3 regions of the Exiguobacterium sp. s143 genome follow, and region 1 is predicted to be linked to each of the others. Evidence: riboswitches for the same ligand, from Rfam matches in the RefSeq annotation. Region 1 holds a riboswitch; each other region holds the start of a gene.
The links. Region 1 has a riboswitch for S-adenosylmethionine ahead of KNQ03_RS05975 (methionine ABC transporter ATP-binding protein). Riboswitches for the same ligand answer to the same signal wherever they lie in the genome.

Region 1 (3,253 bases):
ACGCTACTTGAGCCAACAAATCTTTGAAAAGGTGGACGAAACTCATGCGTAAGAAGACAGCATTGATTCATGGAGGAACAGGTGTCGACCGGGCAACAGGAGCCGTCACACCTCCGATCTATCAAACAAGCACATACAAGCAGGATAAAATCGGTCAACTCAAGGACGGATATGAATATTCACGGACAGCGAACCCAACACGGACGAGCATCGAACGATTGATTGCGGATCTCGAAGGTGGCGCACGTGGTTTTGCGTTCGGTTCTGGGATGGCAGCGATCCATGCCGTCTTCCACTTGCTTGAGTCTGGCGACCACATCGTCATGACGGATGACGTCTACGGTGGTACGTTCCGCTTGATGCAACGCGTCTTACCGAAGTTCAACATCGAAGTGACATTCGTCGATACGACGGACCTTGCGGCGACGGAAGCAGCGATCCAAGACAACACGAAGATCGTCTACGTCGAAACACCGACGAACCCGTTGTTGAAAGTTACGGATATCGCAGCGATTGCAACGATTGCCAAACGTCACGATCTTAAACTCGTCGTCGACAACACGTTCGCGACACCGTATCATCAACAACCACTCGCACTCGGTGCAGATATCGTCTTGCACAGTGCGACGAAATACATCGGCGGACACTCGGACGTCGTCGCTGGACTTGTCGTCGTCAAAGATGATGCGCTCGGCGAAGAGCTGCACTTCATCCAAAACTCGACAGGCGGCGTGCTTGGACCGCAAGACAGCTTCTTGCTCGTCCGTGGTCTTCGTACACTCGGTATCCGAATGGATGCGATCGAAGAGACAGCACATGATCTCGTTGCGTTCCTACAAGCGCAAGACATCGTCTCGAACATCTTCTACCCAGGACTTGCATCGCATCCTGGTCACGACATCCAAGCGAAACAAGCGACTGGATTTGGTGGGATGATCAGCTTTGATGTCGGTTCAGCAGCGAACGCAGAAAAACTCGTCGAGGCGACACACTTCTTCACACTCGCTGAGAGTCTTGGTGCCGTCGAGAGTCTGATTTCGGTGCCGGCACGGATGACGCATGCGTCAATCCCAGCAGAACGTCGGGCAGAACTCGGCATCACAGACGGTCTCGTTCGGATTTCAGTTGGACTTGAAGACGCAGAAGATTTGAAAGAAGACTTAACACGTGCTTTCACGTTCCTCGAAAAAGTTTCTGAAAAAACTGTTTGACAACAAAAATAACCCCTGCTAATATTCAGAATATATTCTACAAACTTAATACCGAAACTCTTATCGAGAGTGGTGGAGGGACTGGCCCGATGAAACCCGGCAACCGCGGATCTAATCCGAAGTGGTGCTAATTCCAGCAGACAAAAGTCTGGGAGATGAGAGCAAATGGTTTTGTGTACTGAAAAGTGCGCGCGTTTGCTCTAAAACGCGCGCACTTTTTTTATTTTAGGAGGGACAGTTGTGATTCGTTTACAAGACGTAGGAAAGATTTATCGCTCAAAGCGCGGAGCGGTCGAAGCCGTCGCGAATGTCGATCTGACAATCGAGCGCGGTGAAATTTTTGGAATAATCGGTTATTCCGGAGCAGGGAAATCGACCCTGATCCGATTGCTGAATATGCTCGAAGCACCAACTAGTGGTTCGATCCAAATCGATGGTGTTGAGATGACATCACTGAAACCAAAAGAATTACGAGGCGTCCGCAAGAATGTCTCGATGGTCTTTCAGCACTTCAACTTACTATGGTCACGGACGGTTGAAGAGAACATCATGTTCCCACTCGAGCTCGGTGGCTTCCCGAAAGCACACCGCAAGGAACGGGTCGCGGAACTGATCCAACTCGTTGGTTTGGACGGACGCGAAAAAGCCTATCCGTCACAATTATCGGGTGGTCAAAAACAACGTGTCGGTATCGCTCGGGCACTGGCATCGAACCCGGACGTTCTCTTATGTGACGAGGCAACAAGTGCACTCGATCCGAAGACGACGGATTCAATCCTTGAGTTACTCGTCGACATCAATGAAAAACTGAAACTGACGATCGTCTTGATCACACACGAGATGCACGTCATTCAAAAAATCTGTCACCGGGTCGCCGTCATGGAAGCCGGTAAAATCGTCGAGCAAGGACCGGTCGCAGAAGTCTTCCGTCATCCGAAGCAAGCGATGACGAAGGAGTTCGTCAAACAATTGACGTCGCCTTCGGAAAACGAGTTGACGTTCGCGAAACTACGCGAACGGTACCCAACCGGAAAAATCGTTCAGTTGACGTTCGTCGGATCGACAGCGGAAAGCCCGATCCTCGCGGAAGTCATGAAGGATTCACCGGTCCTGTTCAACATCATCGGCGGAAACGTCGGTCAATCACAGGAAGGGGCACTCGGTACACTGTTCATTCAGTTGATCGGGGAAACAGAAGCAACACAAGCGGTCATCACGAAGCTTCAAGCCAGTGATGTTGAAGTGGAGGTGGATCACCGATGATTTCATTCTTTGACAACCTAGATTGGGACATGGTGTGGGAAGCGACAGGCAGTACCGTCTATATGACGGCAATCGCTGGGGTTTCGACATTCGTTCTCGGTTTGATCATTGGTTTACTATTGTATGCGACAAACGAAGAGTTATTGTTCAAGAATCGGGCGTTCTATTCAGTGTTGAGCTTGATCGTCAACGTCTTCCGTTCGATTCCGTTCATCATCTTACTGATCTTATTGATTCCATTTACGACAGCGATCGTCGGTTCGTTCCTCGGACCAACGGCAGCATTACCGGCACTGATTTTCGGTGCTGCACCATTTTACGGTCGGATGGTTGAACTCGCGTTACGCGAAGTCGATAAAGGTGTCATCGAGGCAGCTGAATCGATGGGGGCGACGAAGTTCCAAATCATCTATAAAGTCTTAATCCCGGAAGCGTTGCCTGCCATCGTTTCTGGTATCACGGTCACACTCGTCTCACTTGTCGGTTATACGGCAATGGCCGGAGTAGTCGGCGGAGGTGGACTTGGGGACATGGCCTTCATCGAAGGATTCCAGCGTTCTCAAAACGATGTCATCGTCATTGCGACACTCTTAATCTTAGCGATCGTCTTCGTCATCCAAATCATTGGTGACTTGCTGATCCGAGCAATCGATAAACGTTAATTCAAAACTTAATCATATTGGAGGAATCATTCATGAAAGTTTGGAAAAAATTCGTAGGTACTGCCGCTGTATCCGTTTTAGCAATCAGCCTTGCTGCATGTGGCGAAAAATCATCAG
Region 2 (3,253 bases), on a different contig from region 1:
GCGCCTTGTTAGTAACGCAGGCAGTGGGTCTGTTTCTTAGTGCGCGAAAGTCAGGACGTAATCCATGGGTGTGGGGAGGCGCTGGACTCGTTCAGTTCCCGCTTCCGGCAATCGCTTACTTAATCTTAGAACGACAAGCGAAGCAGAATAAATAATAAAACAGGTCCAATCGTCGACGCGATTGGACCTGTTTTATGGTTACGAAGAAATTTTTTCTTGCTTCGTCGCTGTCTTCTTCATGCGTGGTAAGCCGAAGAAGATGGCAATTGATCCACAGACGAAGAGCAGGAACGGATAGAACAGATACGGAATCAGTTCCGGTGAAGCCGTTTTCGTCAATTCTGCTGCGATCAATAGTTGTGCTCCATACGGAATGATGCCTTGAATACCACAAGAGAAGATATCAAGGATACTCGCCGATTTTTTTCGATCGACTTCATACGTATCGGCGATTTCAGCTGCCAGTGGTCCAGCGACGAGAATCGAGATCGTATTGTTTGCAGTCGCGAGATTCGTTGCGCTAACGAGTGCTGCCATACTGAATTCGGCACCACGACGCTGTGAAATCTTGCGTGTCAGCGTCTCTTTTAAGAAGGCGATTCCACCGTTGAACGTAATCAAGCTGACGAGACCACCCATGAGGAGCGTCAAAATGGAGATCTCCGCCATGCCCAACATGCCTTCGGACATCGAGAGGACGAATCCACTCAAGCCGAAGCTACCATCAATCATACCGATGATGCCGGTGAGTAACGTACCACCGATGAGGACAAGGATGACATTGACGCCGAAGATCGCAAGGACGATGACAGCGAGATATGGAATCAACTTATAGAATTCGAAGGCCTTTGCTTCGACGACGTCACCAGAACCAGAAACGAATGCGAGTAGGATGACCGTCAAAATAGCAGCCGGTAGAACGATCATGAAGTTCGTCCGGAATTTATCGCGCATGTTCGTTTTTTGGGTCCGGACGGCAGCAATCGTCGTATCCGAGATGAACGACAAGTTATCGCCGAACATCGATCCACCAACGACAGCAGCCGCTGCGATGGCAACGTTGATGCCTGTCGCTTCATGAATACCGAAGGCGATCGGCGCGAGTGCAGCAATCGTTCCAGTCGATGTTCCCATTGCCATCGAGATGAAGGCAGCGATGATGAACAGACCACTCATCAGGAGCGACGGAGGTAGGAACGTCAAAGCGGCATTAACGGTCGCATCGATGGCACCGATTGCTTCTGCTGTTCCAGAAAACGTACCGGCTAGTAAGAAGATGAAGACCATGATCATGATATCGGGATTTCCGGCACCCGTTGCGATTCGTTCAACCGTTTGATTGATCGATCCTTTCGTCGTGATTGCAGCAAAAATCAAAGCGATCAGTGCGGCGATAAGGATCGGAAATTTGTAAAAGTCGTCATAGAAGATCCCGGCTCCGATGAAGAGGACCAGGAATACGACGAGGGGAAGCAGTGCCCATTTGTTAGGCGTGATCGTTTCATTCATTGTTGACACCTCGTTTCTCAAAGATACAAAAAAAGACCCCTTCGCAAGAAAGAAGGAGGTCTTTATGAAATAAAGACGCTCTTCTTATCTCTCAAGCTTTCGCTTGCTGGATTTGGCACAGTACGAATCAAATCGTCCGCTGCCGAAACATCATTGGGCCAGTCCCTCCGTTTCTCGCGATAAAAAGAAGTCATTCAATTGTTGTAAAACACGTTTCTTACCGTACCGCATTGAGTAACGCGTGTCAACTGTACTTTACTGAAGTGCCTTTTTCAATGTTTGGACGTTTTCTTCCATCAACTTGAAATACGAGCTGTTTTGTTGCGCTTTCGTGACCGACTCTAGATTATGAATCGTCACGGATTCAGCTCCGATTTCTTTTTGGATGACACGTGCAACCTTCGGTGAGACTGTCTCTTCGAACGCGACGTATTTCAAATCATGCATCCGTGCTTCTTTCACTAAAGCGGCCAGTTGCTTTTGTGACGGTTCATCGGAAGGAGAAATTCCCGCAATCGGCAGTTGTGTGAAACCATATCGTTCTGCGAGGTAACCATAAGCGGCATGCGTAACGAGAAGTTCTTTTTTCGATCCATCAGCGACGGCTTGTTTAAATTGTTCGTCCAATTCATCAGCTTGCTGATCGAACGCTTTTAAGTTTTTTTCGAACGTTGCTTTGTCTTTTGGAGCTTCTTTTGATAAAGCGCTTGTGATCGAACGTGCCATTGCTTTTGCGTTGACAGGGTCGAGCCAGACGTGTGGATCGTATTTTCCATGGTCATGACCCTCTTCTTCATGCGCATGTTCATCCGTTGCATGATCATCGTGCCCTTCTTCTTCGTGGGCATGTTCGTCTTCTGTATGTCCTTCTTCTTCATGTGCATGAAGTGTAGCATCCGATTCTAGCAAGTTGACGTCCTTACTCGTCTCGACGAAGCGGACATCCGTGCCTTTTAGACTCTCCTGGATTTTTTTCGAATACGGCTCGAGCGTCGTACCGGTTAAGAGGAACAAGTCGCCCTTAGCAATCTCGGTGAGTTGTTTTGACGTCGGCTCGTAAGAGTGGGGGTCTGCTCCAGGTGGGACGATCATCTTGACGTTGACTTGATCCCCTCCGATTTCGCGGGCAATAGCAGCCGTCGCGAACGTTGATGCATAGACTTCTGTCTGGGTTTTATCTGAAGTCGATGAATCGGTATTCGAACCGCAAGCAGCGAGAACACTTGCACTTGCGAAAGCGACTGTTAAAGCAGGAATGATTTTTTTCATTATATGATACCTCCATTATTAAAACGTAATTATTCCGATTTGGACTTTCTCACTATAGCGGAACGCTGGTGAAGCGTCAAGTACGAATACCGAGACGTTCGACTTCTTTTAAAACGGGGTAGAAGGATAATAAAGTGAAGAAACTGGCACGTCTTTTGGAGGTGATCAAGTGAAACGTGAAACTGCATGGCTAATGGGGGGAGCTGCGTTATTGACGACGGCAGCAGCGGGAGCGAGTATCTGGAACAATTATGGTGCATTGCTTCGATGGACCGAACCCGCCTTGCCACTCACAGAAAAACAACTTGCACCGCGGACGCTCATTTATAAACAGGTGGGGGACCGCACCTTACAGCTCGATCTCTATTATCCGCCGGGGGAAGGACCGTTTCCAGTTGCCATCTACGCACACGGCGGTGCATTCGTTCGTGGAGAGCGCGATGACATGTTCTGTTTTAGTCCAATCGTCGACCGT
Region 3 (3,253 bases), 200 kb from region 1:
AAGGTGTCATCGTTCCGGATCCAGGATACCCGGATTACCTGTCTGGCGCAGCACTTGCTGGCGCATTCCCGATTACGCTTCCGTTACTTGAGAAAAATAACTTCTTACCGGATTACGACTTACTTGATACGACGGACGTCGAGCGTGCCCGGATGTTGTTCCTCAACTACCCGAGTAATCCGACGGGTGCGACCGCGACGGCAGAAGCCTTCGAACAGACAGTCGCTTTCGCCGATGCCCATGATATCTGTGTCGTCCATGACTTAGCATACGGCGGCATCAGTTTCGATGGTCCGACGCGAAGCTTCCTGCAGACGGAAGGGGCAAAAGACGTCGGGATCGAGCTATTCTCACTCTCAAAACGCTTCAACATGTCCGGCTTCCGGATTGCCTTCGCGATCGGAAATCCGTCCGTCATCTCAAGCATCGAAACATACCAAGAACATCTCTACGTCAGTGCCTTCACACCGATTCAGCATGCGGCGACCGTTGCCCTCACGAGTGACCAAACGTGCGTCCGCGAGTTAAGTAGCTTGTATGAAACGCGACGCGATGCGTTGTTCGCAAAACTCGATGCGATTGGTTGGAGTGGACCACGCCCGGGCGGTTCCTTCTTCGTCTGGCTTCCTGTTCCAGAAGGTTACACGTCCCAAAGCTTCACCGATCACCTGCTTGACGAAGCACACGTCGCCGTGACCCCTGGATCATTCTTCGGCGAATACGGTGAAGGCTACGTCCGGATTAGCTTGATTGCTGACGTCGAACGTCTCGAAGAAGCCGTCGATCGAATCGGAACGCTCAACCTGTTCCGGACACCTGTTGCGGAATAATTCTGAAAAAACATTTGACAGATGGGAATCATTTCCGTTAAAGTAAATCCCAACAGCATAACTACTTATCGAGAGCGACCGAGGGATTAGGCCCAACGACGTCCGGCAACCACCTGTAAGGAACGGTGCCACATCCTACAGAATGATTTTCATTCTGAGAGATAAGTTACGAAATCTTACACTTTCGTCGCTTTTTTCTGGTTGCTCCGCTACTAGGAAAAAGCGACTTTTTTTGTATGAGGAGATGAGCGGATGATTGAATTCAAACACATTACAAAACGGTTCGTTCGAGATCGGACCCCGATTTTTGCATTACGGGATGTCGATTTGACGATCCAAAAAGGAGAAATCTTCGGGATCATCGGTGAGTCCGGTGCCGGTAAGAGTACGTTACTTCGCCTAATCAACGGACTCGAGCATCCGACACAGGGAACCGTCAAGGTCGACGGTGTCTCGCTTGGCGGAATGTCAAAAGCAGATTTGCGTCAACTTCGCTTACGGACAGGAATGATCTTTCAGCATTTCCAATTGATCCAGTCGCGCAACGTCGCGGATAACATCGCTTTTGCGCTCAAGGCTGCTGGAGTCAAACGAGCAGACTTCCCGGAGCGAATTCGCGAACTCGTCTCGCTCGTCGGACTTGAAGGATTTGAGACGAACTTCCCGAGCCAATTAAGCGGTGGGCAGAAACAGCGCGTCGGGATTGCCCGGGCACTCGCGAACGATCCGACCGTCTTGTTATGTGACGAAGCGACATCAGCTCTTGACCCCGTTACGACACTACAGATCCTTGAACTGCTGAAGGATTTGAATGAACGACTCGGATTGACGATCGTCCTCATCACGCATGAGATTGATGTCGTCAAACAGATTTGCCATCGCGTCGCGGTCATGTCGCAAGGTGAAGTCGTTGAAGTCGCCTCAACCTATGACCTGTTCAGTCAAGCCAAGCATCCAGTGACGCAACATTACGTCGATACGGCACTACAAATCGAATTGCCGGAACGCATCTTACAGGCAACTCCAGGCAAGATCATCCGCTTGCAGTTCACGGGCGAGAAGACCGGTGAGAGTACGTTATCAGAAGCAATCCGCCGTTACGATATCTCAGTCAGCATCTTGCACGGCAAGGTCGACTACATTCAAGACGTCGCCTTCGGTGTCCTGATTGTCAGCTTGACGGGATCATCCGACCAAATCGCTCCTGCCCTCGACTGGCTCGCGACGGAACTTCATGCACTCGAGGTGATTCAGGATGTGGCTTGATCGTATTCAAACGATGTTACCTGAGCTCTTGAAGGCACTCGGCGAGACGGCGTGGATGGTAGGAATTTCACTTGCCTTTGCATTGGTCGTCGGGATTCCGCTCGGGATTCTCTTGTTCGTCACCGACCGGGGATTATTTTTTCAAAACCTTGCCGTCCGCCGTGTCCTTGACTTCGTCGTCAACATCGTCCGGTCGCTACCGTTCATCATCTTGCTTGTTGCCCTCATTCCGTTAACGAAGTTCTTACTCGACAATACGATTGGTCCGACGGCAGCATCCGTCAGTCTCAGTGTCGCAGCGATTCCGTTTCTCGCGCGACTCGTTGAGACGTCACTGCGCGAAATTCCGCCTGGTCTAATCGAAGCAGCGGAAGCATGTGGGGCGAAACCATTACGGATCATCGTCAGTGTCCTCTTACCGGAAGCACTCCCTGGCATCATTCAGGGCATCACATTAACGACGATCAGCTTGATAGGCTTCTCAGCGATGGCTGGTATCGTCGGCGGTGGAGGTGTTGGTGACCTCGCGATCCGTTTCGGTTACTATCGCTACGATAATCTCATTATGATCGTGACGATCGTCGTGCTCATCGTCATCGTTCAAAGTATTCAAGCACTTGGCAATCAACTGGCGCGAAAAACAGATAAACGCTAATCATACATACAAAGGGAGAGTGGAATCATGAAAAAACGATATGCCTTTTTAGCAACAGCCTTACTCGGTGCAGGAGTTCTCGCGGGATGTGGAGACAGCAGTGCTGACGAAAAAGACAAGACGATCAAGATTGGTGCGACGAGCGGTCCGTATAGCGACATGGTCAAACAAGCGATCCAGCCGCAACTCGAAAAGAAAGGCTATAAAGTCGAAATCGTCGAGTTCAGCGATTACATCCAACCGAACATCGCCCTCGGTAGCGGGAACATCGACGCCAACTTGTTCCAACACTCGATCTATCTCAAGACGTTCTCTAAAGAAAAGAACCTCGATTTAAAAGGACTCATCACGGTTCCGACAGCACCGATGGGACTATACAGCAAGACAGCGAAGACACTTGACGACGTCAAGACAGGTGCTGAAGTCGCGACGCCGAATGATCCGACGAACCAAGCACGGGCACTGAACTTACTTGCGGAACAAGGCTGGATTGAACTGAAGC

Region 2: linked by a shared signal. The riboswitch ahead of KNQ03_RS13050 (Na+/H+ antiporter NhaC family protein) and the one ahead of KNQ03_RS05975 (methionine ABC transporter ATP-binding protein) in region 1 are both predicted to bind S-adenosylmethionine.
Region 3: linked by a shared signal. The riboswitch ahead of KNQ03_RS06960 (methionine ABC transporter ATP-binding protein) and the one ahead of KNQ03_RS05975 (methionine ABC transporter ATP-binding protein) in region 1 are both predicted to bind S-adenosylmethionine.

Annotation. Positions count from the first base shown of each region.
Region 1 covers NZ_JACSMX010000001.1:1,116,648-1,119,900, reverse strand. The annotation lists gene KNQ03_RS05985 (PLP-dependent cysteine synthase family protein) at 1-52, shown strand, start outside; gene KNQ03_RS05980 (bifunctional cystathionine gamma-lyase/homocysteine desulfhydrase) at 45-1,211, shown strand; SAM riboswitch class I at 1,269-1,373, shown strand; gene KNQ03_RS05975 (methionine ABC transporter ATP-binding protein) at 1,452-2,474, shown strand; gene KNQ03_RS05970 (methionine ABC transporter permease) at 2,471-3,136, shown strand; gene KNQ03_RS05965 (MetQ/NlpA family ABC transporter substrate-binding protein) at 3,169-3,253, shown strand, end outside.
Region 2 covers NZ_JACSMX010000004.1:14,580-17,832, reverse strand. The annotation lists gene KNQ03_RS13055 (hypothetical protein) at 1-155, shown strand, start outside; gene KNQ03_RS13050 (Na+/H+ antiporter NhaC family protein) at 199-1,509, opposite strand; SAM riboswitch class I at 1,591-1,695, opposite strand; gene KNQ03_RS13045 (metal ABC transporter solute-binding protein, Zn/Mn family) at 1,765-2,778, opposite strand; gene KNQ03_RS13040 (alpha/beta hydrolase) at 2,948-3,253, shown strand, end outside.
Region 3 covers NZ_JACSMX010000001.1:1,313,770-1,317,022, forward strand. The annotation lists gene KNQ03_RS06955 (aminotransferase class I/II-fold pyridoxal phosphate-dependent enzyme) at 1-830, shown strand, start outside; SAM riboswitch class I at 893-998, shown strand; gene KNQ03_RS06960 (methionine ABC transporter ATP-binding protein) at 1,083-2,096, shown strand; gene KNQ03_RS06965 (methionine ABC transporter permease) at 2,086-2,751, shown strand; gene KNQ03_RS06970 (MetQ/NlpA family ABC transporter substrate-binding protein) at 2,779-3,253, shown strand, end outside.